DNA from 2 places in the Citrobacter sedlakii genome. Region 2 is predicted to be linked to the other one. Evidence: riboswitches for the same ligand, from Rfam matches in the RefSeq annotation. Region 2 holds a riboswitch; the other holds the start of a gene.
What was found. A riboswitch is a leader RNA that binds a small molecule or an ion and turns the genes downstream of it on or off. The one in region 2 is predicted to bind cobalamin.
Positions count from the first base shown of each region.

Region 1 (15,393 bases), 2.1 Mb from region 2:
GCGACCGCGTCCGGCCTGCTGATATTCAGCGACACATGCGTCACCTGACTGCAGTTCTCCGATTCGCTCCAGGAGATACTGATTGGTTGAATCGATTACAGGGAGCACAGCAACCGTGCCGCGATCCAGTTGGCTATGAATACGATTCGCGTCCAGCAGTTGGATTGGCTCGGGCAGACTATAGCCTTTGCCAGGCACGGTGAAAACATCAACGCCCCAATCTCGTAGTGTCTGGATATGCTTGTTAATGGCTGCGCGGCTCATCCCCAGCGTATCACCTAGCTGTTCGCCAGAATGAAACTCGCCGTCGGCTAGCAGAGAGATCAGCGTCAGGGGAACGGTATTATCCTTCATGCGATGATCTCCACGGCATTGACCTCACCCATTTGTCCAATGAACCGCACTTCCGGTTCCAGCCAGACGTTAAATTTTTCTCCAACTTTCTCACGAACCAGATGCGCCAACTGGACAACATCTTCACTTGTCGCATTATCCGCGTTAATGAGTACCAAAGCCTGCTGGCGATGTACAGCAGCGCCGCCAATTCCAATGCCTTTAAGCTGGCACTGGTCAATTAGCCAGCCAGCCGCCAGTTTTACTGAGCCATCCGCCTGGGGATAATGTGGCGCGTGGGGGAATTCAGATAACAGTGCCTGTGCAACGTCAACTGTCACGACAGGATTTTTAAAAAAGCTGCCTGCGTTACCGTTTACTTTCGGGTCTGGCAGTTTAGTCATTCGCATATGGCAGACGGAGTCAAACACCTGCTGAGGCGTAACGGTCGCCGGGTCGAGTCGCGTGAGATCGCCATAGGTCAATACTGGCTGCCATTGCTTAGACAGGCGCAGGCCAACGGCGACAATTGCAAAGCGATCCTGATACTCATGTTTAAAAATGCTGTCACGGTATCCAAAACGGCACTCTTTAGCGCTAAGACGGTGAGGCGTCCCCGTCGCTAATTCGATGCAGTCAACGTAATCGCAGACCCGTTGAAGCTCAACGCCGTAAGCACCTATATTCTGAATGGGAGAAGAACCGACGCAGCCAGGGATCAGCGCCAGGTTTTCCAGTCCAGGCATACCAAGCTGCAACGTATGCTGAACCAGCTGATGCCAGTTTTCGCCAGCGCCAACATGCAAATGCCACGCATCTGGTTGTTCTGTCACCTCAATTCCTTTAATACGATTGATGATGACAGTCCCATGGAAAGCATTAAGGAACAGTACATTACTCCCCTCACCCAGAATCAATACCGGTTGTTGCTTTGCATTGGCGGTTTGCCAGGCATTTAAGAGTTGTTGTTCATTCTCAGCACAAACAATTTCATTTGCAGGCTGATCGATACCAAAGGTATTCCAGGATTTGAGGGAGTGATTCATAGACGCTTTCCAGATGCATAATCGCGTTATTTTAACGCATATGCTGCGGTAAGGCTTGTTTTATGGCGGAATGGGTTTGATTACTACAGGCTGATTCAGTAGACCAGCGCCAGAAACGCAAAAAGCCCATCCGTCAGGATGGGCTTTTCACTTGTTTGATGCCTGGCAGTTCCCTACTCTCGCATGGGGAGACCCCACACTACCATCGGCGCTACGGCGTTTCACTTCTGAGTTCGGCATGGGGTCAGGTGGGACCACCGCGCTAAGGCCGCCAGGCAAATTCTTTGTGCTCTGTCCTGTGTCTTTTGTGCTGATACTGCGTTGGCTGCGCCTGCGAACGTCAGTCACATACTTTTGTATGCTCCTTCCGTCGCTTCACTTGCCGCCTTGTCTCAGCGCAAAATCCTTCGGACTCTGAATCTAAGCTGAAAATCTTCTCAATTCCGCCAAAACATCTTCGGCGTTGTAAGGTTAAGCCTCACGGTTCATTAGTACCGGTTAGCTCAACGCATCGCTGCGCTTACACACCCGGCCTATCAACGTCGTCGTCTTCAACGTTCCTTCAGGAGACTTAAAGTCTCAGGGAGAACTCATCTCGGGGCAAGTTTCGTGCTTAGATGCTTTCAGCACTTATCTCTTCCGCATTTAGCTACCGGGCAGTGCCATTGGCATGACAACCCGAACACCAGTGATGCGTCCACTCCGGTCCTCTCGTACTAGGAGCAGCCCCCCTCAGTTCTCCAGCGCCCACGGCAGATAGGGACCGAACTGTCTCACGACGTTCTAAACCCAGCTCGCGTACCACTTTAAATGGCGAACAGCCATACCCTTGGGACCTACTTCAGCCCCAGGATGTGATGAGCCGACATCGAGGTGCCAAACACCGCCGTCGATATGAACTCTTGGGCGGTATCAGCCTGTTATCCCCGGAGTACCTTTTATCCGTTGAGCGATGGCCCTTCCATTCAGAACCACCGGATCACTATGACCTGCTTTCGCACCTGCTCGCGCCGTCACGCTCGCAGTCAAGCTGGCTTATGCCATTGCACTAACCTCCTGATGTCCGACCAGGATTAGCCAACCTTCGTGCTCCTCCGTTACTCTTTAGGAGGAGACCGCCCCAGTCAAACTACCCACCAGACACTGTCCGCAACCCGGATTACGGGCCTACGTTAGAACACCAGCCATTAAAGGGTGGTATTTCAAGGGCGGCTCCACGCAGACTGGCGTCCACGCTTCAAAGCCTCCCACCTATCCTACACATCAAGGACCAGTGTTCAGTGTCAAGCTATAGTAAAGGTTCACGGGGTCTTTCCGTCTTGCCGCGGGTACACTGCATCTTCACAGCGAGTTCAATTTCACTGAGTCTCGGGTGGAGACAGCCTGGCCATCATTACGCCATTCGTGCAGGTCGGAACTTACCCGACAAGGAATTTCGCTACCTTAGGACCGTTATAGTTACGGCCGCCGTTTACCGGGGCTTCGATCAAGAGCTTCTCCTTACGGATAACCCCATCAATTAACCTTCCGGCACCGGGCAGGCGTCACACCGTATACGTCCACTTTCGTGTTTGCACAGTGCTGTGTTTTTAATAAACAGTTGCAGCCAGCTGGTATCTTCGACTGATTTCAGCTCCATGAGTAAATCACTTCACCTACATATCAGCGTGCCTTCTCCCGAAGTTACGGCACCATTTTGCCTAGTTCCTTCACCCGAGTTCTCTCAAGCGCCTTGGTATTCTCTACCTGACCACCTGTGTCGGTTTGGGGTACGATTTGATGTTACCTGATGCTTAGAGGCTTTTCCTGGAAGCAGGGCATTTGTCACTTCAGCACCGTAGTGCCTCGTCATCACGCCTCAGTGTTAAAGTGAACCGGATTTACCTGGAACACACACCTACACGCTTAAACCGGGACAACCGTCGCCCGGCCGACATAGCCTTCTCCGTCCCCCCTTCGCAGTAACACCAAGTACAGGAATATTAACCTGTTTCCCATCGACTACGCCTTTCGGCCTCGCCTTAGGGGTCGACTCACCCTGCCCCGATTAACGTTGGACAGGAACCCTTGGTCTTCCGGCGAGCGGGCTTTTCACCCGCTTTATCGTTACTTATGTCAGCATTCGCACTTCTGATACCTCCAGCATGCCTCACGACACACCTTCAACGGCTTACAGAACGCTCCCCTACCCAACAACACATAGTGTCGCTGCCGCAGCTTCGGTGCATGGTTTAGCCCCGTTACATCTTCCGCGCAGGCCGACTCGACCAGTGAGCTATTACGCTTTCTTTAAATGATGGCTGCTTCTAAGCCAACATCCTGGCTGTCTGAGCCTTCCCACATCGTTTCCCACTTAACCATGACTTTGGGACCTTAGCTGGCGGTCTGGGTTGTTTCCCTCTTCACGACGGACGTTAGCACCCGCCGTGTGTCTCCCGTGATAACATTCTCCGGTATTCGCAGTTTGCATCGGGTTGGTAAGCCGGGATGGCCCCCTAGCCGAAACAGTGCTCTACCCCCGGAGATGAATTCACGAGGCGCTACCTAAATAGCTTTCGGGGAGAACCAGCTATCTCCCGGTTTGATTGGCCTTTCACCCCCAGCCACAGGTCATCCGCTAATTTTTCAACATTAGTCGGTTCGGTCCTCCAGTTAGTGTTACCCAACCTTCAACCTGCCCATGGCTAGATCACCGGGTTTCGGGTCTATACCCTGCAACTTAACGCCCAGTTAAGACTCGGTTTCCCTGCGGCTCCCCTATACGGTTAACCTTGCTACAGAATATAAGTCGCTGACCCATTATACAAAAGGTACGCAGTCACCCCATAAAGAGGCTCCCACTGCTTGTACGTACACGGTTTCAGGTTCTTTTTCACTCCCCTCGCCGGGGTTCTTTTCGCCTTTCCCTCACGGTACTGGTTCACTATCGGTCAGTCAGGAGTATTTAGCCTTGGAGGATGGTCCCCCCATATTCAGACAGGATACCACGTGTCCCGCCCTACTCATCGAGCTCACAACCGGTGCGGTTTTGTGTACGGGGCTGTCACCCTGTATCGCGTGCCTTTCCAGACACTTCCACTACCACACTGGCTGATTCAGGCTCTGGGCTGCTCCCCGTTCGCTCGCCGCTACTGGGGGAATCTCGGTTGATTTCTTTTCCTCGGGGTACTTAGATGTTTCAGTTCCCCCGGTTCGCCTCGTTAACCTATGTATTCAGTTAACGATAGTGTGACGAATCACACTGGGTTTCCCCATTCGGACATCGCCGGGTCAAAGGTTCATATCACCTCGCCGACGCTTTTCGCAGATTAGCACGTCCTTCATCGCCTCTGACTGCCAGGGCATCCACCGTGTACGCTTGGTCGCTTAACCTCACAACCCGAAGATGTTTCACTTCTGATTGCGATAATTGAGAGACTCACGAACAACTTTCGTTGTTCTGTGTTTCAATTTTCAGCTTGATCCAGATTTTTAAAGAGCAAAACTTCGCAGTGAACCCTTTCAGGTACACTCTGAAGTTTTCTTACGTAAACGTTCTACAGAATGGTGGAGCTATGCGGGATCGAACCGCAGACCTCCTGCGTGCAAAGCAGGCGCTCTCCCAGCTGAGCTATAGCCCCATCGTGTAGTCAGAACCTCTTTACCGATAATTCGTTTCCGGGCGCGGCGTGGTGAAGCGAAGCATACATCAGTATGCGAGCTTTGCCACAACAAAGCACGGGAGCGAATTTGGTAGGCCTGAGTGGACTTGAACCACCGACCTCACCCTTATCAGGGGTGCGCTCTAACCACCTGAGCTACAAGCCTGTAGAGGTTTTACTGCTCGTTTTTCATCAGACAATCTGTGTGAGCACTACAAAGGCAGGTTCTTTAAGGTAAGGAGGTGATCCAACCGCAGGTTCCCCTACGGTTACCTTGTTACGACTTCACCCCAGTCATGAATCACAAAGTGGTAAGCGCCCTCCCGAAGGTTAAGCTACCTACTTCTTTTGCAACCCACTCCCATGGTGTGACGGGCGGTGTGTACAAGGCCCGGGAACGTATTCACCGTGGCATTCTGATCCACGATTACTAGCGATTCCGACTTCATGGAGTCGAGTTGCAGACTCCAATCCGGACTACGACATACTTTATGAGGTCCGCTTGCTCTCGCGAGGTCGCTTCTCTTTGTATATGCCATTGTAGCACGTGTGTAGCCCTGGTCGTAAGGGCCATGATGACTTGACGTCATCCCCACCTTCCTCCAGTTTATCACTGGCAGTCTCCTTTGAGTTCCCGGCCGGACCGCTGGCAACAAAGGATAAGGGTTGCGCTCGTTGCGGGACTTAACCCAACATTTCACAACACGAGCTGACGACAGCCATGCAGCACCTGTCTCACGGTTCCCGAAGGCACAACCGCATCTCTGCAGTCTTCCGTGGATGTCAAGACCAGGTAAGGTTCTTCGCGTTGCATCGAATTAAACCACATGCTCCACCGCTTGTGCGGGCCCCCGTCAATTCATTTGAGTTTTAACCTTGCGGCCGTACTCCCCAGGCGGTCTACTTAACGCGTTAGCTCCGGAAGCCACGCCTCAAGGGCACAGCCTCCAAGTAGACATCGTTTACGGCGTGGACTACCAGGGTATCTAATCCTGTTTGCTCCCCACGCTTTCGCACCTGAGCGTCAGTCTTCGTCCAGGGGGCCGCCTTCGCCACCGGTATTCCTCCAGATCTCTACGCATTTCACCGCTACACCTGGAATTCTACCCCCCTCTACGAGACTCAAGCCTGCCAGTTTCGAATGCAGTTCCCAGGTTGAGCCCGGGGATTTCACATCCGACTTGACAGACCGCCTGCGTGCGCTTTACGCCCAGTAATTCCGATTAACGCTTGCACCCTCCGTATTACCGCGGCTGCTGGCACGGAGTTAGCCGGTGCTTCTTCTGCGGGTAACGTCAATGACTGCGGTTATTAACCACAATCCCTTCCTCCCCGCTGAAAGTACTTTACAACCCGAAGGCCTTCTTCATACACGCGGCATGGCTGCATCAGGCTTGCGCCCATTGTGCAATATTCCCCACTGCTGCCTCCCGTAGGAGTCTGGACCGTGTCTCAGTTCCAGTGTGGCTGGTCATCCTCTCAGACCAGCTAGGGATCGTCGCCTTGGTGAGCCGTTACCTCACCAACAAGCTAATCCCATCTGGGCACATCCGGTGGCAAGAGGCCCGAAGGTCCCCCTCTTTGGTCTTGCGACGTTATGCGGTATTAGCTACCGTTTCCAGTAGTTATCCCCCTCCACCGGGCAGTTTCCCAGACATTACTCACCCGTCCGCCACTCGTCAGCGAAGCAGCAAGCTGCTTCCTGTTACCGTTCGACTTGCATGTGTTAGGCCTGCCGCCAGCGTTCAATCTGAGCCATGATCAAACTCTTCAATTTAAGTTTGATGCTCGTGAATTAAACTTCGTAATGAATTACGTGTTCACTCAGAGACTTGGTATTCATTTTTCGTCTTGCGACGTTAAGAATCCATGTCACTTTGAGTGCCCACACAGATTGTCTGATAAATTGTTAAAGAGCAGTGCCGCTTCGCTTTTTCTCAGCGGCGCGGGGTGTGCATAATACGCTTTCCCGCTTGAGAGTCAAGCATTTATTTTTGCTTTTCTCCGTGAGGTTCTGGTCTGAACCCCGCTGACCCGGCGGCTTGCGTGCCGTTGTTCCGTGTCAGTGGTGGCGCATTATAGGGAGTTATTTCGGGCTGACAAGAGGAAATTTAAAATAATTTTTCGACTGCCTGATATTTACCCAAATTGGCGTTAAACCGACAGTTTTTCAAGCGACTCAAAGCCATAACGCTGTAAAACGGGTAAAAGTTGTTCAGTCTCTGCTGTCAGCGCCATGCAATAAGCAACATTCGCGTCCGTCGATTTCGCATCCGGCGCTTCATGCTCCAGTAGCCAGGCAGTGCGCCGTGCAATCGCCGCACCGGAGTCCACCAGCCGCGTCCCTTCCGGCAAAACGCGCAGGAGTTCTTCTTTTAGTAATGGGAAGTGCGTACAGCCGAGCACTACCGTGTCGGGAGGCTCTGGCATACGCAGCCAGGGACGCAGGATCCGCTGCAGTTCCTCCAGCGGAACAGGCTCACCGTGCAGTTTCGCTTCAGCCAGTTCCACCAGCTCAGCAGAACCCAGCATCGCGATCTGGCATTCATTAGCAAAACGCGCGATCAGCTCATGGGTATAGGGCCGTTTTACGGTACCGCGCGTCGCCAGCAGCCCCACAATGCCATTGGCCGTTAAGCGCGCCGCCGGTTTAATGGCCGGAACGACCCCCACCACGGGAAAAGCAAATTTCTCACGCAGCGCGGGAAGCGAGACGGTACTGGCCGTATTGCAGGCAATCACCGCCAGAGAAAGGGGATAGCGCTGCTGAACGGCGGTCACTATCTCGACGACGCGCTCAACAATAAACTCTTCGCTTTTCTCTCCATAAGGAAAAGCGACGTTATCGAAAGCGTATATATAGTGGAGATCCGGCAGGAGGCGCCGAATCTCGTCATAGACCGACAACCCACCGACACCGGAATCAAATACCAGCACGGTGTGGCGTGGATCAGAAGGTGTAGCTGCCAGACAAGGTGTATTCCCGTCCTGCAGTTTGGTAGCCATAAACTGTCTCGTAATCTTTATCGAACAGGTTGGCTATTTTACCACGAACTGTGAGGTGTGAGGTGACAGGATATGAAAGTCCGATATCCCACACGCTCAGCCCGCCCATTTTTATCTTACGGGAATTATCGTAATCATAATCATAGCGCTCGCCAATGTATTGGTACGTCACATCCCATCCCAGGTCATACACCTCGCCGCTCAGCTCATACTTCACCTGCTGTTTTGCACGCCGGTAGAGCCGCTGATCGGTTTCATCATCGCGCGGGTCAACATATTGTAACGTTACGCGATGATCGACCGGCCCCGTCGTGATATTACCTGTCCACTCCAGGCCTTTAATGGTCGCGGACTTCACGTTGAAGTAGGTGTTATTGTTGTAATCGATCAGGTTCTGGATTTTGTAATGATAGGTCGACAAACGCCAGTCCAGCGGTCCGGTCACCCCCTCTAATCCGGCTTCCCACTGTTTAGACTCTTCCGGTTTCAGATTCGGGTTGGACGCGATACCAAAGCGCTCAGCGCCAAACTGCTGACCAAGCGAAGGCGCGAGGAAACCCGTACCGTAGGAAAGCGTCACTTTATAATTGTCGATAAACTGCCAGCCGGCTGCCGTTTGCCAGGTGCCGTGCCAGCCAAACTGATCGTCATGATCTTCACGACCCGACGCTTCCAGGGTCACGCTGTCGATCTGCTGCTGCCCGGTCAGATAAAGCCCGGTGTTATCGCGCTTGTAGTTGTCGGTTCCGGAAGCGCCAAAGGACATCAGTTTTTCCTGCTTCCAGTCAACCCCCGCGCTGACCGCGCCATGACCGACGATCACGTTATTTCCCCACTGGATATAGCGCTGTTCCATATCATCCAGGGTGTATCCCGTAGCGTAGCGCCCGGTCTGACTGCTGTAGTTGTAGTCCTTAATGCGCTGGTAGTTGGCCACCAGTTGTGACGAGTAGATCCCGGAATTGAAACGCAGCCCGGTATCCCATGACTGGGTGTAATTCTGATGCTCATCGTTTCCGCCGTCGTATCCCCAGTTGCCCTGGTCATAATCGGCATTGCTGGCATAGCCGTAGCCGCGGAAGTAGCCATCAAAATTATCGTTAAATTTATGTTCGACGCCGCCCCAGAACAGTTTGTTACGGTAACCGTCGCGATCGCCGTCGCCGCTATAGCTGGAGCGCGGCTGCACGTCGAAGCCTTTGGTGGACTGGTAAGCACCCGCTGCCGTCAACACCGTATCACCGAAACGCTGACGCCATGTGCCGTCATACTGTTGGTAACTGTTCGAACCGACGCCCGCGTTAATTTGCGCGCGCTCATCACCCGCCATGGTGATGATATTTACCACACCGCCAATCGCCCCTGAGCCATATATCGCCGAGCGCGGTCCCCGAATATATTCAATGCGCTGAACCAGCGAGACCGGAATTTGATCGATATCGGAGTTATTGGTAATGCCCGGACGCGCCACCGGAATACCGTCCACCAATACCAGCACATGTTTCGCTTCAGTGCCGCGTACAAACAGGGAGGAACTCTGTCCCATACCGCCGTTCTGCGCGACGTCCACGCCCGGCAGACGGCGCATAACATCCAGAACGGTGCGGGACTGCCAGCGGTCGATATCTTCACGAGTGACGATATCCGTAGGGGCCAGGACAGTGTTGACGGGTTGTTGAAAACGATTTGCCGTGACGACAAGCGTGTCAGGCGTGGCATCCTGTGCCCAACCAGAAAAGGCCGTGACGGAGAGCGCCGTCAGCAGCGATATGTTTTTAATCATTATAAAGCATCCATAAATAGAAGAAGGATGCCGCAGGTCCCACCGATAGTACGCGATGATGAAGACCAGTTGCGACGTCAGCCGGCAGGTCTTCGGGCTTGGAAGGTAATCCTTTATCCGGATAACAGAAATGAAGACTTCCCACCCACAGGCAGTGTCTGCTTACGCTCTCATTTCACCTTTCCTTACCGCTGCGCGTCAGCTCCAGATTCACACTGGATTCCCTTTTAACTCACAGGACCGGCACACGGATGCTACAGTCTGTAACAACATACTGTCCAGACCGATTGTTAAATATGAGAAGTCATCAATGTCTGGACATCTGTTGAGCAATCCCTACAATCCCCGCGTACTTTTATTTTTCAGGATGCATCATGACCCCCGAACACCTTCCGACAGAACAGTATGACGCGCAGCTCGCCGAAAAAGTGGTGCGCTTGCAGAGTATGATGGCGCCTTTTTCTGGCCTGGTTCCGGAAGTGTTCCGCTCCCCGGTCAGTCACTATCGTATGCGTGCTGAATTCCGCATCTGGCACGATGGCGATGATTTGTATCACATCATTTTCGATCAACAGACCAAAAGCCGGATTCGCGTGGACAGCTTTCCGGCGGCAAGCGAACTGATCAACCAGTTGATGAACGCGATGATCGACGGCGTGCGCACGAATCCTACCCTGCGCCATAAGCTGTTCCAGATTGACTATCTCACCACCATGAGCAATCAGGCAGTGGTGTCGCTGCTGTACCATAAAAAGCTGGACGATGCGTGGCGACAGGAAGCGGAAGCGCTGCGTGACGCCCTGCGCGCGCAAAATCTGAACGTGCATCTGATTGGCCGGGCGACCAAAACCAAAATCGCGCTGGATCAGGATTACATTGACGAGCGTCTGCCGGTGGCGGGCAAAGAGATGATCTACCGTCAGGTTGAAAACAGTTTCACCCAGCCAAACGCAGCGATGAATATTCAGATGCTGGAATGGGCGCTGGATGTCACGACAGGTTCGAAAGGCGATTTGCTGGAACTGTACTGCGGCAACGGTAACTTTTCCTTAGCGCTGGCGCGTAACTTTGAGCGCGTACTGGCGACCGAGATCGCCAAACCGTCCGTCGCCGCGGCGCAATTCAACATTGCGGCGAACCAGATCGAGAATGTGCAGATTATCCGCATGGCGGCAGAAGAATTTACCCAGGCGATGAACGGCGTTCGCGAGTTTACTCGTTTGAAGGGTATCGACCTGAAGAGCTATCAGTGCGAAACCATCTTTGTCGATCCACCGCGCAGCGGGCTGGACAGCGAAACCGAAAAAATGGTGCAGGCGTATCCGCGTATTTTATACATCTCCTGTAACCCGGAGACGCTGTGCAAAAATCTGGAAACGTTAAGCCAGACGCACAAAGTTGAACGTCTGGCGTTGTTCGACCAGTTCCCCTATACGCACCATATGGAGTGCGGCGTGTTACTCACCGCCAGGTAAAACAGACGCCGGATAAAGCAATTATGCCCCCATCCGGCCTGTCTTACTCTTCCGCGATGTCCTGCTTGCGGTTACGCATTTTCACGCCAATCCAGAATACCAGAATCACCGACAGCACCGCCGGGAAGAAATTGGAGCCGATATCCGGATACTCCGCGCGCACGACGGTACTGTACAGCAGCACGCCAAGAATAAAACAGGCCGCAGCCAGACCCGGCAACCCCACAGGCATGGTGCGATTTTGATAGCGCTGGTGCAGGCAATACACCGTCAGCACCAGAGAAATAATCGGGAAAACAGAAAACGGCACGATGGCGCTAAACAGCGCCGCGAACGTGCCATTGATCGACAAACCGGCGATCAGCGCCAGCAGCAGCGTACCTTTATCCTGAACTGACTGTTTCATTACTCTTCCTTCACGTTACCCGGAATGAGGGTCATCTTCTCTTGTTCACGGCGATACCAGTAATACGCTCCTTTCGCAATCATGCGCAGTTGCAATACCAGCCGCTCTTCTAATTGTCGGCGTTGTTCAGCGCCCACATCCAGCGCCTCGGCGCCCGCACTGAAGACGATCGTCACCATGGCTTCGGCTTGCGCTTCAGTAAACGCGCGAGGCATATGGTTTTCGAGTTCCAGATAGTCCGCAAGTTCCGCGATAAAATGCTGAATTTCTCGCGCAACGGCGGCACGAAATGCGGCGGAAGTGCCGGAGCGTTCACGCAATAATAAACGGAAGGCGTTAGGGTTGTTACCGATGAACTCCATAAATGTGGAGACCGAGGTGCGGATCACACTCCCTCCCTTGGCGATGCGCTGACGCGCCTGCCGCATGAGCTGTCGCAGCATCAGCCCGCTTTCATCGACCATGGTCAGCCCAAGTTCATCCACATCACGGAAATGGCGATAAAACGATGTGGGCGCGATACCTGCTTCACGCGCAACCTCGCGCAAGCTGAGGCTGGCGAAGCTACGCTCCGCGCTCAATTGACTGAATGCGGCCTCTACCAGCGAACGCCGGGTTTTTTCTTTTTGTTGCGCTCTAACGCCCATCACGATGTCTGAATCCTTCCATATGCCTTGTCTGGCACTATACCAGAGTTCAAAGTTAATCTGTTTGTTCAGCTTTGTGAATGATTGTTTACGCGCGGTTTGTGCTCCGGCTTCGCAAAAGAGCACAACGATAATTGGGTTATCAACGCAATGATGTTACTATTCTGTTGCTTTTATGTATAAGAACAGGTAAGCCACACCATGCCACATTCCTACGATTACGATGCCATAGTAATAGGTTCAGGCCCCGGCGGCGAAGGCGCTGCAATGGGACTGGTTAAGCAAGGAGCCCGCGTCGCGGTTATCGAACGTTATCATAACGTTGGCGGCGGTTGCACCCACTGGGGCACCATCCCGTCGAAAGCCCTCCGCCACGCCGTCAGCCGTATCATTGAATTCAATCAGAACCCCTTATATAGCGATCACTCCCGCCTGCTTCGTTCCTCTTTCGCCGACATTCTCAACCATGCCGATAACGTGATTAATCAGCAAACGCGTATGCGGCAGGGTTTTTACGAGCGTAACCACTGCGAAATATTGCAGGGTAATGCGCATTTTGTGGATGAACACACCCTGGCGCTGGAGTGTCATGACGGCACGGTTGAAACCCTGACCGCAGAGAAATTCATTATCGCCTGTGGTTCTCGTCCGTATCATCCAACAGACGTCGACTTCTCCCATCCGCGCATTTATGACAGCGACTCCATTCTCAATCTGCACCATGAACCTCGCCATGTGATTATTTATGGCGCGGGGGTGATTGGCTGCGAATATGCGTCGATCTTCCGCGGTATGGACGTCAAAGTTGATCTGATCAACACCCGGGATCGCCTGCTGGCGTTTCTCGATCAGGAGATGTCAGACTCCCTCTCTTACCATTTCTGGAACAGCGGCGTTGTGATTCGTCACAATGAAGAATACGAGAAGATCGAAGGCTGCGATGACGGGGTGATTATGCACCTCAAGTCCGGCAAGAAGCTGAAAGCTGACTGCCTGTTGTACGCCAATGGCCGTACCGGCAACACTGACTCTCTGGCGCTACAGAATATTGGCCTCGAAACGGACAGCCGGGGACAACTTAAGGTCAACAGCATGTACCAGACCGCGCTGCCGCACGTCTATGCGGTAGGCGATGTGATTGGTTATCCAAGTCTGGCCTCCGCGGCTTACGATCAGGGACGCATCGCCGCCCAGGCGCTGGTGAAGGGAGAAGCGACCGCGCATCTGATCGAAGATATCCCCACCGGCATTTACACCATTCCCGAAATCAGCTCCGTAGGGAAAACCGAACAGCAGTTGACGTCGATGAAGGTGCCTTACGAGGTGGGTCGCGCCCAGTTTAAACATCTGGCGCGCGCGCAAATCGTCGGCATGAACGTCGGCACGCTGAAGATTCTGTTTCATCGGGAAACAAAAGAAATTCTGGGGATCCACTGCTTTGGCGAGCGCGCAGCCGAGATTATTCACATCGGCCAGGCGATTATGGAGCAAAAAGGTGGCGGTAACACGATTGAATACTTCGTTAACACCACCTTTAACTACCCGACAATGGCGGAAGCCTATCGGGTAGCGGCGTTAAACGGCTTAAACCGCCTTTTTTAACGCGTTGTCAAAATGGCCATCCATCGCGCCGCGGATGGCCTCTGCCAGTTGCTCATAGCGACTGCGCAGCGGGGAGCCCGGGCGGTACACCAGTCCCACCGTACGACGCGGCTCCGGCTTAATACACGGCAAATAGACAACGCCGTCGCGCTTGCGCTCTTGCGGTACCGCCAGTGCAGGCAATAAGGTAATCCCGCTGCCTGCCGCCACCATATTACGCAACGTTTCCAGGCTGGTCGCGCGGAAATGGGTATCTTCGTCGGCGCCCGCTTCAAAGCAGAAGCCCATCGCCTGATCGCGCAGACAGTGGCCATCTTCCAGCATCAGCAGTTTCTCACCCGCCAGATCTGACATCGGTACGCAATCACGGTTCGCCCACGGGTGATCTTCGTAAATGGCCAGCAGCATCGGCTCGTCGAACAGCGGCACTTCAATAAACGCTTCACTCTCTTTCACCAGCGCCAGGATCACGCAGTCCAGCTTGCCGCTGTCCAGTTGCGCCAGCAGTTGATGGGTTTGCGCTTCATGCAGATACATTTCCAGCTTCGGGAACGTCTGGTGCAGCATCGGAATAATATGCGGCAACAGGTAAGGACCCACGGTTGGGATCAAACCAATGTGCAGGGGGCCAGACATGGTTTCACCCTGCTGGCTTGCCATCTCCTTGAGCACTTTGACCTCACGCAGCACGGTGCGCGCCTGGTCCACCAGTAGCAAACCTGCCTGCGTAAACAGCACCTTACGACTCGTCCGCTCCAGCAGCATCACGCCCAGCTCATCTTCCAGCTTGCGGATCTGCCCGCTCAGCGTTGGCTGACTGACATGACAGGAATCAGCCGCCCGCCGGAAGTGGCGGTGTTCGGCTAATGCCACCAGATATTCAAGATCGCGAATATTCATTATTCATCCTCCATCGCCACGATAGTTCATGGCGATAGGTAGCATAGCAACGAACGATTATCCCTATCAAGCTTTCTGATTAATAATACATCACAGAAACGGAGCGGTATCGTTTAACCCTTGAAGTCACTGCCCGTTCTGAGAGTTTCTCTCAACCCGAATAACTAAAGCCAACGTGAACTTTTGCGGACCCCGTGGTCCGCATTTTTTTGCGTAAAAAAGCCCGGCGCAAGGCCAGGCTTAAACGTGTTGCCGGATAAATCCGGCACATGATCCCCTACGCCAGACGCGCCTTCGCGTAGCTAATGGCCTGCGCCACCTGCTGCGGAGAAACGCCGCCCTTCGCCGCACGTTTATCCAGGCATGACTGTAACGACAGGACAGGATAGACATCGTCGCCAATCGCGCTGCTGAATTTCTGCAGCTCCGCCAACGGCAGATCCTCCAGCGGTTTCCCCTGACGAATCGCCTCAACCACTGTTTCACCCACGATATGGTGCGCTTCACGGAACGGAACGCCTTTCGCCACCAGGTAATCCGCCAGCTCAGTGGCG
Region 1 covers NZ_CP071070.1:4,480,979-4,496,371, forward strand. The annotation lists gene birA (bifunctional biotin--[acetyl-CoA-carboxylase] ligase/biotin operon repressor BirA) at 1-354, opposite strand, end outside; gene murB (UDP-N-acetylmuramate dehydrogenase) at 351-1,379, opposite strand; rRNA gene rrf (5S ribosomal RNA) at 1,540-1,655, opposite strand; rRNA gene JY391_RS21220 (23S ribosomal RNA) at 1,847-4,751, opposite strand; tRNA gene JY391_RS21225 (tRNA-Ala) at 4,924-4,999, opposite strand; tRNA gene JY391_RS21230 (tRNA-Ile) at 5,110-5,186, opposite strand; rRNA gene JY391_RS21235 (16S ribosomal RNA) at 5,256-6,797, opposite strand; gene murI (glutamate racemase) at 7,175-8,026, opposite strand; gene btuB (TonB-dependent vitamin B12 receptor BtuB) at 7,971-9,809, opposite strand; cobalamin riboswitch at 9,876-10,069, opposite strand; gene trmA (tRNA (uridine(54)-C5)-methyltransferase TrmA) at 10,184-11,284, shown strand; gene JY391_RS21255 (YijD family membrane protein) at 11,328-11,690, opposite strand; gene fabR (HTH-type transcriptional repressor FabR) at 11,690-12,340, opposite strand; gene sthA (Si-specific NAD(P)(+) transhydrogenase) at 12,539-13,939, shown strand; gene oxyR (DNA-binding transcriptional regulator OxyR) at 13,922-14,839, opposite strand; gene argH (argininosuccinate lyase) at 15,117-15,393, opposite strand, start outside.
Region 1: linked by a shared signal. The riboswitch ahead of btuB (TonB-dependent vitamin B12 receptor BtuB) and the one ahead of JY391_RS08815 (cobyrinic acid a,c-diamide synthase CobB) in region 2 are both predicted to bind cobalamin.

Region 2 (15,393 bases):
ATCCGCCACGTCACGGTTTCGGTCCCGTTGGCATCGACTATGCTAATCACCACCGGGACGTTGATTTCTTCTGCCCGCGCCACGGCGGCGCGGGTTAACTGATGAAGATCGCCAAACGAAAGCGACATAACATGTTCCTTTTGGGCAGGCGGCTGAGCCGACGCCAGATAGCGCGTCGTCACCTCCTGGATAATTTTTGTCTGATGCGCGTCGTGATCTTCGGCGCGGGCCAGCGCGTATAAACAATCCGACAGGCGATTGATGTAGCGCATCAGCACGTGCCTGACGGTGAATGCTGCGGAAAGCTCAACCAGACGACGTTCCGCCCGGCGCGCCAGCGTGCGCGCGAAGTGAAGTCGGCTGGCGGCTTCGCAACGGCCGGGCAAAATAAAACTGCGCAGCGGCGCGACACGTCCCATCGCGGTGTCGATGGCGGCTTCCAGCGCGGCGATTTCTTCCGTGCTGATGTAGCGCTGCTGCGCAGGCGGTTCATCACTTTCGCTTGCCAGCTCCGCGCTGAACCAGAATATTTGTTGCTGGATTGCCTCCAGCAGGGCGCGGTGCTGTACGCTCTGGCTGGCGCAAATGCACAGGCTGAGCGCGGCGTTAAGCTCGTCTAAGGTGCCGTATGCCTCCACGCGCGGGTGTGTTTTACTGACACGTTGCCCGGTAAACAGCGCGGTAGTGCCTGCGTCGCCAGTACGGGTATAAATCGCCATGCCGTCTCCTTAACGCGAAAGCGTGTCGACAATGCCGACGACGGCGAGGTCAATGGCCTCGTTCGGGCCGGAAAAAACATGTCTGGCGCTGGAACCGCTGCTCAGCAGCACCAGTTCGCCAACCCCTGCGCCAACGGAGTCAACGGCAACTTCATCTCCCGCCGTTGGATTCGCAGGCAGTTCGCCGTCGGCGCTTACCCGGCGCACCAGCAGAAGTTTTTTCCCGACCAGAGAAGGCGATTTTTGCGTGGATACCACCGCGCCTGTTACGCGTGCCAGATGCATGGTTCACTCCTGCTTAATGAATTGGATGTTGCGAGAGCTCGCGGCATCGCGAGCCAGCGCGGTGACAACACATTTTCGACACAGCACGAATACGCCACCGGAGAAGCGGACGACATCGGCATAGCTGACCAGCCGGGTCGGATGCAGCACGATGCGCACACCTTGCTCGTCACAGAACGTCAGCGGTAATCGGGCGAGTTTTTTCACCGGCAGGGCAGGCAATAGCGCCCGGCGTAGCGAGAGTCGCACCTGCAGACCAAACGCCAGCGCGTCGTGAAGGATGACGGCTGCGCTATCCGTTGCGTCGTTTTCGGCAATCTTCTCCAGCAGGGGCAGGTCGACCAGCAAAACATGCAGAGAGGAATACCGGGAAAACAGCGTTCGGGAAGGCGTTTCCCGCAGTTGCGCGACGCTCAACGTCAGCGTGCTTTCGGCACGACGCTGCAGGCGGGTGACCACCTCCTCGACGATTCGCTGCAACAGCTCGCCGTTCATCGCGGCGTAACCAGCGTGGCGTACGCGTTGGGGCTGTCGGCCCCGGCGGCGTTGGCTTCGTCGGTATCGATATGCATTTCCAGACGCATATCGGGCGACACGCGAATCGCGACGTTATCGAAAATGAGCCGACGCTCACTGCCTTCGATCGCCACGCAGACGTTGTCGCCATGCGCGACGTGCAGGATCAGCGCATCCAGCGGCGACATGTGAATATGACGCTGGGCGACAATAACGCCGGCAGCGAGCTCAATCTCGGCGAAGGGGCTCACAAGGCGGATACCCGGAGTGCCGTTGAGGTTTCCGGACATCCGCAGTGGTGCGGCGATCCCCAGCGTTCTTGCGTCTGTTCGCGATATTTCAACCTGACTGGTGCGGCGAAGTGGTCCCAGTAGACGCACATTCTTAATCTGACCTTTGGGACCCACCAGCGTGACGGTCTGTTCGGCGGCGTACTGCCCCGGTTGCAGCAGCGCTTTCTTCTCGCTTATCGGTTGTCCCGGAAAAAGACGGGCATAGTCTTCGGCGCTCAGATGAATATGACGATTAGACACACCCAACGGAATTGGGCGCTCCCGCATCTCATCCAGCACTTTGCTGACCGTCGTCTCCAGAAGGTGTTTATCCATTACGCTTAACCTCGTTTACCTGAATGCAGGCAGAGCGACCGGGGTTCGCCTTTCTGACGCGGACAGGCCGGGTCGAGGCACAAATTGCAACTGATGATTCCGTCGTCAGATGCGGTTACCGGTGCAGACTCTTCTGCAACAACGTCAGTTTCGGGTTCCTCGATGATCGCTGGCGCGGGGGCAGGTGCGGCTACCGTCGCACGGGCAAGAATGCCCTCGCCAGGTCTGGCGATAACTTTGCGCGCCACCAGACCATCGCGCTGTTCGGCAAAGCTGGCACCGGTGATAATGGCGGACTGAACCGAGGCCACATCACCGGTGATTTTGATCACCGTCCAGCCTGAACCGTTGGTTTTCTCAAGGCCAACCAGCGTGATGGAAGCGGCTTTCGCCATGACATCCGCGCAACTGATGGCTAATGCCAGACCACTAACTTCAAGTAATCCCAGTGATTGCTTCACGCTGTGCTCCTTTTCGGCAGTGCTTAGGCAGACTTCGGTAAAATGGCCTCAACGTCGCTGTGCGGACGCGGGATAACGTGGCAGGATTTGACCTCGCCGACGGCGCTTGCTGCTGCGCTGCCTGCGTCAACCGCCGCTTTAACCGCGCCAACGTCGCCGCGCACCATGACAGTCACGAGGCCGGAGCCGATTTTCTCGTAGCCGACCAGTTGTACGTTGGCGGATTTCACCATCGCATCTGCGGCTTCAATGGCGCCGACCAACCCTTTTGTTTCAACCAGCCCTAATGCGTTATTCATACTGCGATTCTCCTGTGGATTAAGCATTGAGATCCCGGAAAGGGATCCCTTTGACTAACCTTGCCGCGTTGTTTCCAGTACTTCGCCGGTCAAGGCTGTTTTGGCGATACGTCAGCGTAAACAGCGGCGCTGAAGTGGGTAAATTCTTGTAATGCACCACCAGTTTTTCCCGGTCGCAGGCGATGCCGACGAGCAGTGGCGACAGGCGTGCCGCCTGCCAGGCGCTGTGGACGACGTCTCCGACACTCTGGGGCTGAATGACAAACGGAATGCCTTCTTCTTCAATACCGAGCAGCACCTCTTGCCAGACGGTAAGACAGTCGCCGATGGGGGCGATCACAATGGCTGGCGTGCTGATGTTACTGTCCACGGGCGAACTCCTTATGCCAGGAAAGGATCAGGCCCGTGGCGACGGCATTTCGCGGACCTTCAGTTCCGCGAATGTTGCCGCGCCCGGCGACTAACCGGTAATGCGCCAGCGCATCAGTCACCAGTTGCGGTACCTCGAAGTCCAGAGACGATCCGCCCACCAGCACCACAAATGGAATATCGCGAATGTTGCCGGTAGGGCTGACCTGACGCAGCGCGCGAAGGGCATTGGTGACAAAAACACGCTCTTTAGCGCTGCGGCGAATCGCACGCACTTTTTCCAGGGCCAGTTCACCCGGCAGCGGCACCAGTTCGTCGGGTTTGACAACGCAAACGCGGGCAAACACGGCTGGAGGGAGCGGGGAAGGGAAGAACTGGACGCTGCCATCTTCGTGACGCAGATGGAACAGGCTTTCCACTTTCGCCAGCGGATATTTTTTGATCTCTTCCGCCAGGTAACGGTCTTCGAGTCCAAGCTCTCTGGCAATGATCATCGTCACCATATCGCCTGCGCCGGCGAGGTGGGTGGCGATAATTTCCCCTTTCGGATTAATGATCGAAGCGTCGGTAGATCCCGCGCCTAAATCGAGAATGGCCAGCGGACGAGTGGTGCCTGGCGTGGTTAACGCGCCAAGAATGGCGGCTTCGGCTTCTGCGCCGCCAACCTGAACGTCAACGTTCAGCTTTCCTTTGATCTCCCGGGCGATCATCGCCATTTGCAGACGGTCGGATTTCACCATAGAGGCAATGCCAACGGCCTGTTCCAGCGAAAACTCGCCGGCCAGTCCGCCCGTGACGCTAACCGGCACGGAGGTGTCGACGGCGAGCAAATCCTGAATGAAAATTTCGTTGCTGGGTTTGTTGGTCAGTTCCGCCATGGTCTGGCGAACGTGTTCAAGCATACCGCCAATATTGGTGCCAGCTTCACCGGTGACGTTATCCAGTTTCGGGCAGTCGCCAACCGCTTTCATAATGGCGTCAGCCCCTGCGGCGACGTCAACGCGCACTGTACGGCCTTGCGCATGCAGCTCAATATTCCCGGCGGGAATGGCGCGTGCCTTCACGTCTCCCGAGGGGGTTTTAACGACGACGGCGGAGCGGTTGCCAATCAGGGCGCGCGCCATCGGTACAATGTTTTTCGTTTCGTCCGCGTTCAGGTTGAAGACGGTGGCAATGCCGTACGGGTTAGACAGGGTTTCGATGACTTTGCCCGGTACGGCGACTTCGATAGCCGCCAGCATGCCGAGTGGAATTCGGTCGATGTACAGCACTTCGTCAACGATAGGCAGCGGTTTTTCCAGTCGGTTACTGACCAGTACGCCATCATCCTGCTGCAAAATGACGCCGGTTAACTGATAGCCCGCGCGAACAGCGGCGTTGATCATGGTGGCGACATCGGCGAAGTCGAATGCCGACGATACCACCAGAATGTAAGGTGCATCTGCCGCGCGTGTCAGAAGCTCTTCCGGCGTGATAGTCATGCCCACCCCCAGACCAACGCCGCCTGGCGTCTTGGGGTTATGACCGATCATAGTGGACTCGGTGATGATGGTTTCCGTAATGGTTTCCATCGCCACATCGCCAATCACCGGCGTGGCTTCGTTTATGCGAATGAGCGAAATATCGCTGACAGTGATGCCGGCGTTTTTGGCCGCAAGCGTAAGCGCCTCCTGAATGCCAAACACATTACGTAATGTGCCTTTTATTCCGGTGGTTTCCGCCAGCGCGCTGCCGGTAATGGTCAGCTTGCCAGTATCATCGAGGGTCGCCAGAGCGACTTCTGTTGATGAGTTGCCGATATCAATGCCAGCTATATATCGCATCGCGTTTCCTTAACGTTAATCGTCGCCTTTCAGTTTTTTACGCTCGACGTACAGCGTCGCGGCCTCGCGCACAAAGGCGGCGCAGATCTTCGCCTGATAGCGGTTTTCGAGATCGTCCGCGATGGCCATCAGCTCATCTTTCGTTGAGCGGTAAGGACGCAGTGCGTTGTAAATCTCAAGAATGCGATCGTCAGGTACGGCGGTCAGTTCGGCAGCGCGTTCAAAGTTCATCGCCAGGCGGTCGCGTCCGGCATCCCGGGCGATAGCGGCCTGAATACGCAGCGTCTCCGGTGTGATACGCATATCCTGGGCGGTGACTTTATTGCTGAGGACGTTTTCCAGGGTGAAATCATCCAGCGTTTTATTGGTGGCCGTTTTCACCCATTCCGGATGTTTGTTCGCCAGCGGGTAATCGGTCACTTTAACGGTCTGAGTTGAATGGCTTACCGCCGCCGCCGGGGCAGGCGCGTCGCCCTGCAGGCTGTTCATGCGGCTCAACACGTCCCGAACCATCGATTCAATTGCATCGGTATTCATAAAGGGATCCTTATTAAAGCGCCACGCGCAGTTCCTGCGGGTTTTTGCCTGTTACGACGTACTTCGTCTCTTTAATATGCAGAATGGCCGACTTCGCCTGATACTTCGGACGCGCCATCTGGTCGTTCAGCGTCGGCACCGGTTGCGGCGATTCACGCTTGGCATAGCGCGCGGCGTTTTTACCGATCTGCCGGTAGGTCGCCAGCGTCAACAGCGGCGCCTGCGGGAACAGCTCCAGGTTAGAAAGCGGCGGCAACCCCTGCTGGTGGATCACGGTGGTGCCTTTCGACTGAATGCCGATAGAGATACCGGAGCCACTCAGTCGGTTGCCTTCGACCGCGACAAACGCCACGTCGGAGGATTTAAAGCAGCGAATCACGCGCGCTTTGATGCCTTCTTCTTCAATGCCGGCAATCACTTCGCGCAGGATGCTCTTATGCGGCAAGCCAACAATGTTGACTGTCTGAGAGAGACCGAACGCCGGACCGACCGCAATGACCACTTCGTCCTGTTGCGTGCCCTGTTTCGCCTCGCCGATTTCGGTCAGAAAGCTGTCTCCTGTTGGAGCGGCAGAAGCGGCAGCGCTACCCGGCGCGCGAAAGGAGACCGGCTTATCGCTGGTCTGCATTTCAGACAGCACGTCTTCGATAATCTGGCGCAGCAGTTTTTCATTGATTTCCATTGTTCACCCCTTAGCCAAGCTCGTTGGGATCAAGTGCGCCAGGGATGTTTTTAATCTCTTCCCAGCGTTCGCCCTGCAGGCGATAACCTGTTGCCGGACCGGCATAATCGTTGACGTCATTGACCGCAGAGAGCACTTGTCCGTCGCCGACGATGATGGCGGAGGTGTGCAGATAGTCCCCGGTTAACTTCGCTTTCTGGATGTTAAGCATGTCCTGCGCCACGTCGGTAAAGCCGCCCTGAGCCAGCGCTTTCACGACTTCCAGACCATTTCGGTTCTTATTGATGATCTCCTGAGCGAACTTAATGTCTTCAACGATGTTACGTTCCGGCATATCCTTCGAGCCGTGCGCGTAGGTGGCGGCTTCCACTTCTTCATCGGTGATCGGCGGCAGGCCCATCCCGGCGAATACTGCCTGCAGCGCGCGCGCCGCTTTGTTACGAATGGCGATAACGTCTTCTTCGCGGACCGGACGCAGACCGCCGTCGACCTTCAGGTCACGTTGAATAACGTTGTAGTCATCGAAGTCCTCTGCGTCTTCGTTGGAGCCGGCAAACATGTTGTCGTAGTTCGGCACCGCGGAATAACCGGACGAGATAAAGTCCGTTCCCGGCAGAAACTGCATCAGCAGGCGGGCGGTCCGGCGCATATCGGAGTGGGTAAAGGTCTGGTCATTACTGGAGGCGCATTCCAGATCCAGTGACGAACAGATCAGGTTTTCAGCCAGTACCGCACGGATCCCGGAAGGAACGGCGGACGGAACGCCGATGCAACTCACCGAACCGTTTTGCAGTCCCTGAACGCCAGCCGCTTTGGTGATGTAAATGCAGCGCGCTTCGAGGTAAAGCATGGATTTCCCTTCCGCGTAGCCCATCTGCACTTCTGAGCCGGAACCGGAGGTGAAGCGCATTTTCAGTCCGCGAGAGGCATAAGAGGACGCGAGAAACCCTTTCGACCACGGCGTATCGTCACCGTCGGTAAATACCGGTTCGGTACCATAAACAGAGATGGTTTCGGCGTAGCAGGTGTGGCCCAGCATACCGAGCTTTAACTCTGTGGCTTCTTCCAGTGAACACTGGGTGAGAACCCCAGGACGCCCCACCTGCGAACCTACGAGCAGAGCGATAGCGTTGAACGGCGCATAGCGCGCGACGGCAACGGTGGTTTCCTGTTCGTCAAAACCGCGCCATGCCCCTTCGGCGGCGTCAGCGGCGATCTGTACCGGGTTATCTTTAACGTTGGTGACGTGGGCCTGCTGAGACGGCGTGCGACGGGCGCGCATTTTCTGCATTGCCATCATCATCTCAACCACGTTCATGTGGGAGACCACTTCGACAATTTTCGCTGGGGTCATTGCGGTGGTGAGCGGCACAATATCGCTGCGCTTCACGTTTGGATCGCACAGCATATTGGCGAGCTTGACGGAGTCCATCGCCATCACCTCTTCCGCGCGCGCCAGGTTAATGCCGTAGCGGGCAATGAAGTGGTCGATCAGGTCAAACTCGCTGACGGATTTGCCATCCAGTTCGGTTACCGCGCCGTTAACGATTTTAATCGAGGGTTTCGGATCGTTCGGGCTTTCCATCGCAATGAAGCCTTCTTCGATCCACTCCTTAACGAACCCGTCCTGGTTAACAGGGCGTTTCGCCAGTGCTTCAAATCTTTTCGATCTCATGAATGAGCCTCACGGATATCAGATATAGGACGGGCGATCGTTTTTCGGTTCGCTACCGAGTGTCGCCAGCACGGTTTTGCCGATTTCACGCGCGGAGATAACCGCCTGACGCACCGCGCCGGAGTCGCCGGAAATCACCAGAATCGCTTCGTTACTGAAGCTGGTGCCATGCGCTGGCGAGCTGTACGCGACAACGTCGACATTGGCGGATTTCAGGGCGGTATCCGCCATCAGTACGCCGACCGATGCCGGCGCGCCGACAATCACGCCGCAGGCGCGGCCAACAGGAGCGCCGAAGGCTTTTTCCAGCGCATAGCTGGCGCGGGCGGTATACTGAAGCTCGATGTGCCCGGCCTCGTTGCCATAGACATCGCCAAAAGTGCGGTCGAGTTCTTTTAATGCGACTTCGATCCCCCGCTTGACGTCAGAAACGTCATTCCCGCCCAAAATGATCAGCGAACCGTGACCGGCGCCGCCTTTGGTGTCGCGCGGCAGTTCAATGCTGACCACTTCGGTGTTGGTGGCTTTTACCGCTTCGTCTGCCGCCATAATGTGCGGACCCGCGCCGGTACGCGCCCCCAGAATGCCGATGGAGCGATAGCGCTTTTCAAGCTTCATTGCTTCAAGTAGAGCGCTGTCGACGTTAGCGATAACCAGACCGACGGTGTCGCCAATCGCGGTGCCTACAAATTCCGTTAAACTGCAGCTTTTCTCTGCCATAGCCGTCTCTCGTTTTGGATGGGGTGTATCAGGGGTACCCGTTTGCGCAGGTGTCGCCACACGGGCGATTACCTGTGCCATGATCTGTTCAACCAGTTCATTGCTGCTCATGGGTTAATTCCCTTCGGTAAGATTTTTTCAACATCGGTATGCGGGCGCGGAATAACGTGTACGGCTTTCACTTCTCCCACGTTGCCTGCCGCGGCAGCACCGGCATCGGTCGCCGCTTTTACGGCGCCGACGTCACCGCGAACGATGACGGTTACCAGGCCTGAGCCAATTTTTTCGTAGCCGACCAGCATGACATTGGCCGATTTCACCATGGCGTCTGCGGCCTCTATGGCGGCAGTCAAGCCTTTGGTTTCTACCATTCCTAATGCTTCTTGTTGCATAAAGACCTCGCGTGGGTTGTCCCGATATTCATGACTATAAAAAGAAGCGAGGAAAAAGAATGGCTGACTTGACAGTATGCGTGGAAAAATAGTTGGCGCTAAATGTGATTAATTTGGTGTGAATTGTTTTATGTGACTGTTTTTAAAGGGTGTTGATATTTTTATGAATAGTAAAAATTGGTTTTTGTGATTCCATTTTTACATTTTCAGGCGTGACATAAATAATTTATTTTGTTATGGGCGGGAAAGGGAAGTGTGACCTTTATAGAAAAAAGGAAACCTGCAAATAACGAATTTTTATTATCTTTAAGTTTGCGGTTTAAATGCCTGACTGCGTGGTTAATGCCTGTTTGTGAATAATGCAATGGCAAAAATTTGTTATCTCAACACGATTTTTCAGAGCCCCGGCAGGTTCAGTTTGCCAACAATTTTCAGCCAGCCGTTTTTATAGTAAGTGTCGTTGTACTCTACGGCCAGCAAGGGTCCGCTGGTCAGACACGAACGCTTCTAAGAAGGTGTCACAATGAATGATTCACTGAAAGCGCAATGTATTGCCGAGTTTTTGGGCACCGGGCTGTTTCTGTTTTTTGGCATCGGCTGTCTTAGCGCTCTGAAAGTCGCTGGCGCCAGCCTCGGTCTCTGGGAAATTTGCATCATTTGGGGTCTGGGTATTTCCCTGGCGGTGTACCTGACAGCGGGGATCTCCGGGGCGCATCTCAACCCGGCGATTACCGTCGCGCTCTGGCTTTTTGCCTGTTTTCCGGGGCGCAAAGTGTTGCCTTACACCGTTGCCCAGGTGGCAGGGGCGTTTGGCGGCGCAGTATTGGCCTATCTGCTGTATGGCAGTTTGTTCACCGAGTATGAAACCGCCCACAACATGGTGCGCGGTAGCGTCGACAGTCTGTACCTGGCCAGTATTTTCAGTACTTATCCGGCGGCTGCGCTGAACGTGTGGCAGGCGGCTGGCGTCGAAGTGGTTATCACCTCGATTCTGATGGGACTGATTATGGCGTTGACGGACGACGGCAACGGTGTGCCAAAAGGGCCGTTGGCGCCGCTGCTTATCGGGATCCTGGTTGCCGTTATCGGCGCGTCCACCGGGCCGTTGACTGGCTTTGCGATGAATCCAGCCCGTGATTTTGGCCCTAAGCTGTTCACCTGGATGGCTGGCTGGGGGGATATTGCGATGACCGGCGGGCGGGATATTCCTTACTTTATTGTGCCGATTATTGCACCGGTGATTGGCGCATGCGGCGGCGCAGCCATTTATCGCTTTTTCATTGGCAAAAATTTGCCCTGCAATGCCTGTAAAATTGAGGAAACGAACGCCTCTTCCTGAGCAGCAAGGTTATTATCACGAAATCAATAACGATTTCGTGATCTGCTTTCCCGAACTGACTAAAAAGTCTCCCCAGCCCGGGAGACTTTTGTTATTGTCATTTGGCTTTCAGTCATTAACTAAGGACAGCCGATGACAAAAAGTAAATGTAAAAAATATGTTTTAATTATAACAATGGATTAACTGAGGGATTTTATCATGATTTCTGCGAGTACCCTGAACTCAGAACTCATTAATAAAATCGCACAGGATTTTGCGCAAGCCACAAGCCTGGCCGTTGTGGTTGTCAATATTCACGGTGATGAGATTTCTGAGCTATTTAATTTCACGCCTTTTTGTCAGCTGATGCGTCAACATCCTCAGCACAGCACCCGCTGCCGGATGAGCGATCGCTGCGGAGGGCTGGAAGCCTCGAAATCGGATCAGCCCTGTATCTACCGTTGCCATGCCGGGTTAACCGATTTTTCTATCCCCCTGGTTATCGCCGGGCATCTGGTTGGGTTCGTATTGTGTGGTCAGGTGCGTCTGCGTAACGATGAGGGGGTTGATTTGGTCGATATTCTCAACGTTGACGACCGCTGGCAGGCCGACCCGGAACTGCTCAATGAATTTCGCAACGTCCCGGAAATGGACTACTCGCGAGTGATGGCATCTGCGGATTTGTTGAAGCTAATTGTCGAAAACTGCCTGAAAAAACAGCTGAATTTTGTGGTAATCAAAGACAGCGAACAGAGCGCGGAACCGTCGCGTCCGGCGCGTGCGCCCAGCCCGCATGACAGCAAAATGAAAAAAGCGCTGCGCTATATTGATGCCCATTTGTCCGACGATTTACGCCTTGAAGACGTGGCTTCACATGTCTACCTCAGCCCGTACTATTTCAGCAAGTTGTTCAAAAAATATCAGGGGATCGGCTTTAACGCATGGGTGAATCAACAGCGTATGGCCAGCGCGCGGGAACTGCTTTGCCATAGTGACTGGAGCATTGCCAGTATTGCCCGCAATTTAGGTTTTTCTCAAACCAGTTATTTCTGCAAAGTATTTCGTCAGACTTATCAGGTGACGCCGCAGGCATATCGGCAGCAGGCCGCAGAAAATTTACCGGTAGAATCGGCGTAAATAGCAATATTTTGCTATTGCCGATTTTTGATATTTCCCGTGAGCGAGCCATTATTCGCGGTTTATTTTATTTGGCGCAGCAATAAATTGTCATAGCGCAATAAAATATCAAAATTTGCAGCGTAAACTTCGCCAGTTTTTATTTTTGTGATGAGATACAGTTTCATTGTGAAGGGTTTTCATTATTCTTCTGCGTGTCTTTTCAGAAAGAAGCGTGTTAATCCGGCATTGTTTTGCCGTTGAGGGTTCCAATACCCGCGCGAAAAAGAATGCGTTAAAAAAGGTTTAAGATGATGAGCAGATGCCAGTCTGTTCATCATTGACGCCGACAGGTTAGACACATTTGTGTCAGGGAAGGGGGTGAAAATCCCCCGCAGCCCCCGCTGCTGTGATGCTGACGACCCCGTAAAGACCACTGATCGCAAGATTGGGAAGGACGGGAGAGGATGACGCTAAGCCAGAAGACCTGCCTGTCGGATACATTCAACAACTTCGGTGGGAAGTGGGTTGCTTTAAAACAGACAGTCGAAAGACTGGATGTCAGTACATCCCTACCACCCTGAACAGGATCAGGGTCATGGCGGCACAGCAGTATGCGTTTGTTCTGGCAGGTACCGGGAGTGGCTGTGGAAAAACCACGGTTACGTTGGGTCTGCTTAGCGCGCTAAAACAACGAGGGCTTCGCGTCCAGCCCTGTAAAGTCGGCCCTGACTACCTGGATACCGCCTGGCATACGGCGGTCTGCGGTACACCTTCCCGTAATCTCGACAGCTTTATGCTTCCCGAACCCGTCCTCAATGCGCTGTTTTGCGAGCAGATGCAGGGGGCGGATATCGCCGTTATCGAAGGAGTGATGGGACTCTACGACGGATACGGCACCGATCCCGGCTATTGCAGTACCGCGGCGATGGCGAAACAACTTGGGTGTCCGGTGATCCTGCTGGTGGATGGCAAGGCCGTTTCGACCTCCATTGCCGCGACGGTAATGGGATTTCAGCAATTCGACCCGACGCTTAACCTCGCGGGCGTGATGGTAAATCGCGTCAACAGCGAAGCGCATTTTCACTTGCTTAAAACGGCGATTGAGCGCTATTGCGCAGTGCCCGTGCTGGGTTATGTGCCGCACGTTGAGGGCGTTACGCTGCCGGAGCGCCATCTTGGACTGGTGACTGCCCGCGAGTCGGTGGTGACACAGCAACCCTGGCTGGATTTTGCCGCTACGCTGGAGCAGACGCTCAATATCGACCACCTTTTAGCGCTAAGCGAAATAGCAACCTTACCACAGGGCGCATGGCCGGAATTGCCCGCACAGGACGCCGGAAAGGGACTCACGCTGGCGATGGCCGACGACGAAGCGTTTAATTTTTACTATCCCGATAACGTGACGTTGCTGGAGCGTACCGGCGTGAAGATCGTCCGCTTCAGCCCGCTGCATGACCGGGTTTTACCCGACTGTCAGATGGTCTGGCTGGGTGGCGGCTATCCTGAACTGCATGCCAGCGCGCTGGCGGCTAACGGCACGATGCTGGCGAGTCTGCGCGATGCGCACCAGCGTGGCGTCGCCATTTATGCCGAGTGCGGCGGGTTAATGTACCTCGGTACGCAACTGGAGGACGCCGGTGGATTCGTGCATTACATGGCGGATATCCTTCCCGGTTACAGCAAAATGGGGGAACGGTTGACCCGCTTTGGCTACTGCGAAGCGCAGGCGCTGCAGCCAACCCTGCTGGCGGCGGAAGGCGAAATCCTGCGCGGCCATGAATTTCACTACTCCGATTTTTTCCCGCAAATTTCCGCCGTGATGGCCTGTCACAAGGTGCGCGACGGTAAAACGCTGCAGCAGTGGTCCGGCGGCTGGCAGGCAGGTAATACTTTCGCCAGTTATCTGCATGTCCATTTTGCCCAACGTCCGCTCATGCTGACCCGCTGGCTGCAGGCGGCGAGGGAGGCGTTATGACACTGCTTGCGTGGTGTGTCGCCTGGCTCCTCGACGTTATGGTTGGCGACCCGCAGCACTGGCCGCACCCGGTGCGCTGGATAGGCAACCTGATTACCGTCGTACAGCGGACGGTTCGTCGTCATTGTCACAGCGAGCGTGCGCTGCGCATCGGTGGCGGCGTGATGTGGCTGGTGGTGGTGGGGGTGACGTGGGCGGCGGCCTGGGGCGCGTTGACCGCCGCCCGGCTGATCCATCCGTGGCTGGGCGGGTTGGTGGAGGTGTGGATGATTTTCACCGTGCTGGCCGGTCGCTGTCTGGCCAATGCCGCCAGAGACGTGGAGCGCCCGCTGCGCGCGGGGGATCTCGCCGCCAGCCGGGAAAAATTGTCGTGGATTGTCGGTCGTGACACCTCGCAGTTGGCTCCACAACAAATAAACCGGGCGGTGGTGGAAACCGTCGCAGAAAATACCGTCGACGGCATTATTGCGCCGCTGTTCTTTCTTATGCTGGGCGGCGCGCCGCTGGCGATGGCCTATAAAGCGGTCAACACCCTGGACTCGATGGTGGGCTACAAGCACGAAAAGTACCGGGCGATCGGCATGGTCAGCGCCCGTCTTGATGACCTCGCAAACTTTCTTCCCGCCCGGTTGAGCTGGCTGCTGCTGAGCGCCGCGGCATTTTTGTGCCGCAACGACGGCGCGCGCGCCCTGCGTATTGGCTGGCGCGATCGCTATAACCACAGCAGCCCCAATTGCGCGTGGGCGGAAGCGCCCGTGGCCGGCGCGCTGGGCATTCGCCTCGGCGGTCCAAATGACTATTTTGGCGAGCGCGTTGAAAAGCCGTGGATTGGCGACGCGCAGCGCGAGATTACCGTAAATGACATTCCCCAAACGATTCGACTGATGTGGGTTGCGTCCACGCTGGCCCTGGCGCTGTTTATGTTGACGCGCTGGCTGGTGGTTGGCATGGCCTGAGGATTAAACAATGCATTACATCCAACAACCGATGGCGATAGAGGCCAAAAGCTTCGACATCATTGGCGAGATCATCCATGAAACGCGCCCGGAATACCGCTTCGCCAGCCCACTGCATGAGGCCATTATCAAGCGTGTCATCCACACCACCGCCGATTTTGACTGGCTCGATATTCTCTGGTTTTCCGATGATGCACTCTCCCGACTTTGTGCGGCGCTGCGTCGTCCGTCAGTGATCTACACCGATACCACGATGGCGCTGTCGGGGATCAACAAAACGCTACTGGCGAAATTCGGCGGTGAGTGCCGTTGCTACATCAGCGATCCGCGGGTGGTGGCGCAGGCGAAAGCACAGGGGATCACTCGCTCAATGGCGGCCGTGGATATTGCCGTGACGGAAGAGAGCGAGAAAGTGTTTGTTTTCGGCAATGCCCCCACCGCGTTATTTCGTCTGCTTGAACATGATGCGGCGGTGAATGGGGTGGTCGGCGTACCGGTCGGATTCGTCGGAGCGGCGGAATCAAAAGAGGCGCTGACGCGCAGCCCATTACCCGCGATTGCCGCCCTCGGACGTAAAGGCGGCAGCAACGTCGCAGCGGCAATTATCAACGCCATCCTTTATCACCTTGAGGGGGCGCGATGAGCGATCAGACGTTTGATGCTCCCGTCTGGCACAACGGTAAAGCGTTGCGAAAAGGCTATACCACCGGTTCGTGCGCCACGGCGGCGGCAAAAGTCGCGGCGCTGATGGTGCTGCGCCAGCATTTGATCCATCAGATTTCCATCGTTACGCCGTCCGGCGTCACGCTGTGCCTCAATGTGGAATCACCGCACATTGAAGGCCAGCAGGCGATTGCCGCGATCCGCAAAGACGGCGGGGATGATGTCGACGCTACACACGGCATGTTGATTTTCGCCCGCGTGACGCTGAACGACAGC
Region 2 covers NZ_CP071070.1:1,857,158-1,872,550, forward strand. The annotation lists gene pduO (two-domain cob(I)yrinic acid a,c-diamide adenosyltransferase PduO) at 1-719, opposite strand, end outside; gene pduN (propanediol utilization microcompartment protein PduN) at 729-1,004, opposite strand; gene pduM (microcompartment protein PduM) at 1,008-1,499, opposite strand; gene JY391_RS08755 (phosphate propanoyltransferase) at 1,496-2,128, opposite strand; gene JY391_RS08760 (BMC domain-containing protein) at 2,134-2,589, opposite strand; gene pduJ (propanediol utilization microcompartment protein PduJ) at 2,613-2,888, opposite strand; gene JY391_RS08770 (glycerol dehydratase reactivase beta/small subunit family protein) at 2,908-3,258, opposite strand; gene JY391_RS08775 (diol dehydratase reactivase subunit alpha) at 3,248-5,080, opposite strand; gene pduE (propanediol dehydratase small subunit PduE) at 5,096-5,617, opposite strand; gene pduD (propanediol dehydratase medium subunit PduD) at 5,631-6,299, opposite strand; gene pduC (propanediol dehydratase large subunit PduC) at 6,310-7,974, opposite strand; gene pduB (propanediol utilization microcompartment protein PduB) at 7,993-8,805, opposite strand; gene pduA (propanediol utilization microcompartment protein PduA) at 8,802-9,086, opposite strand; gene pduF (propanediol diffusion facilitator PduF) at 9,610-10,425, shown strand; gene pocR (transcriptional regulator PocR) at 10,624-11,541, shown strand; cobalamin riboswitch at 11,855-12,029, shown strand; gene JY391_RS08815 (cobyrinic acid a,c-diamide synthase CobB) at 12,119-13,498, shown strand; gene cbiB (adenosylcobinamide-phosphate synthase CbiB) at 13,495-14,454, shown strand; gene JY391_RS08825 (cobalt-precorrin-8 methylmutase) at 14,465-15,097, shown strand; gene cbiD (cobalt-precorrin-5B (C(1))-methyltransferase CbiD) at 15,094-15,393, shown strand, end outside.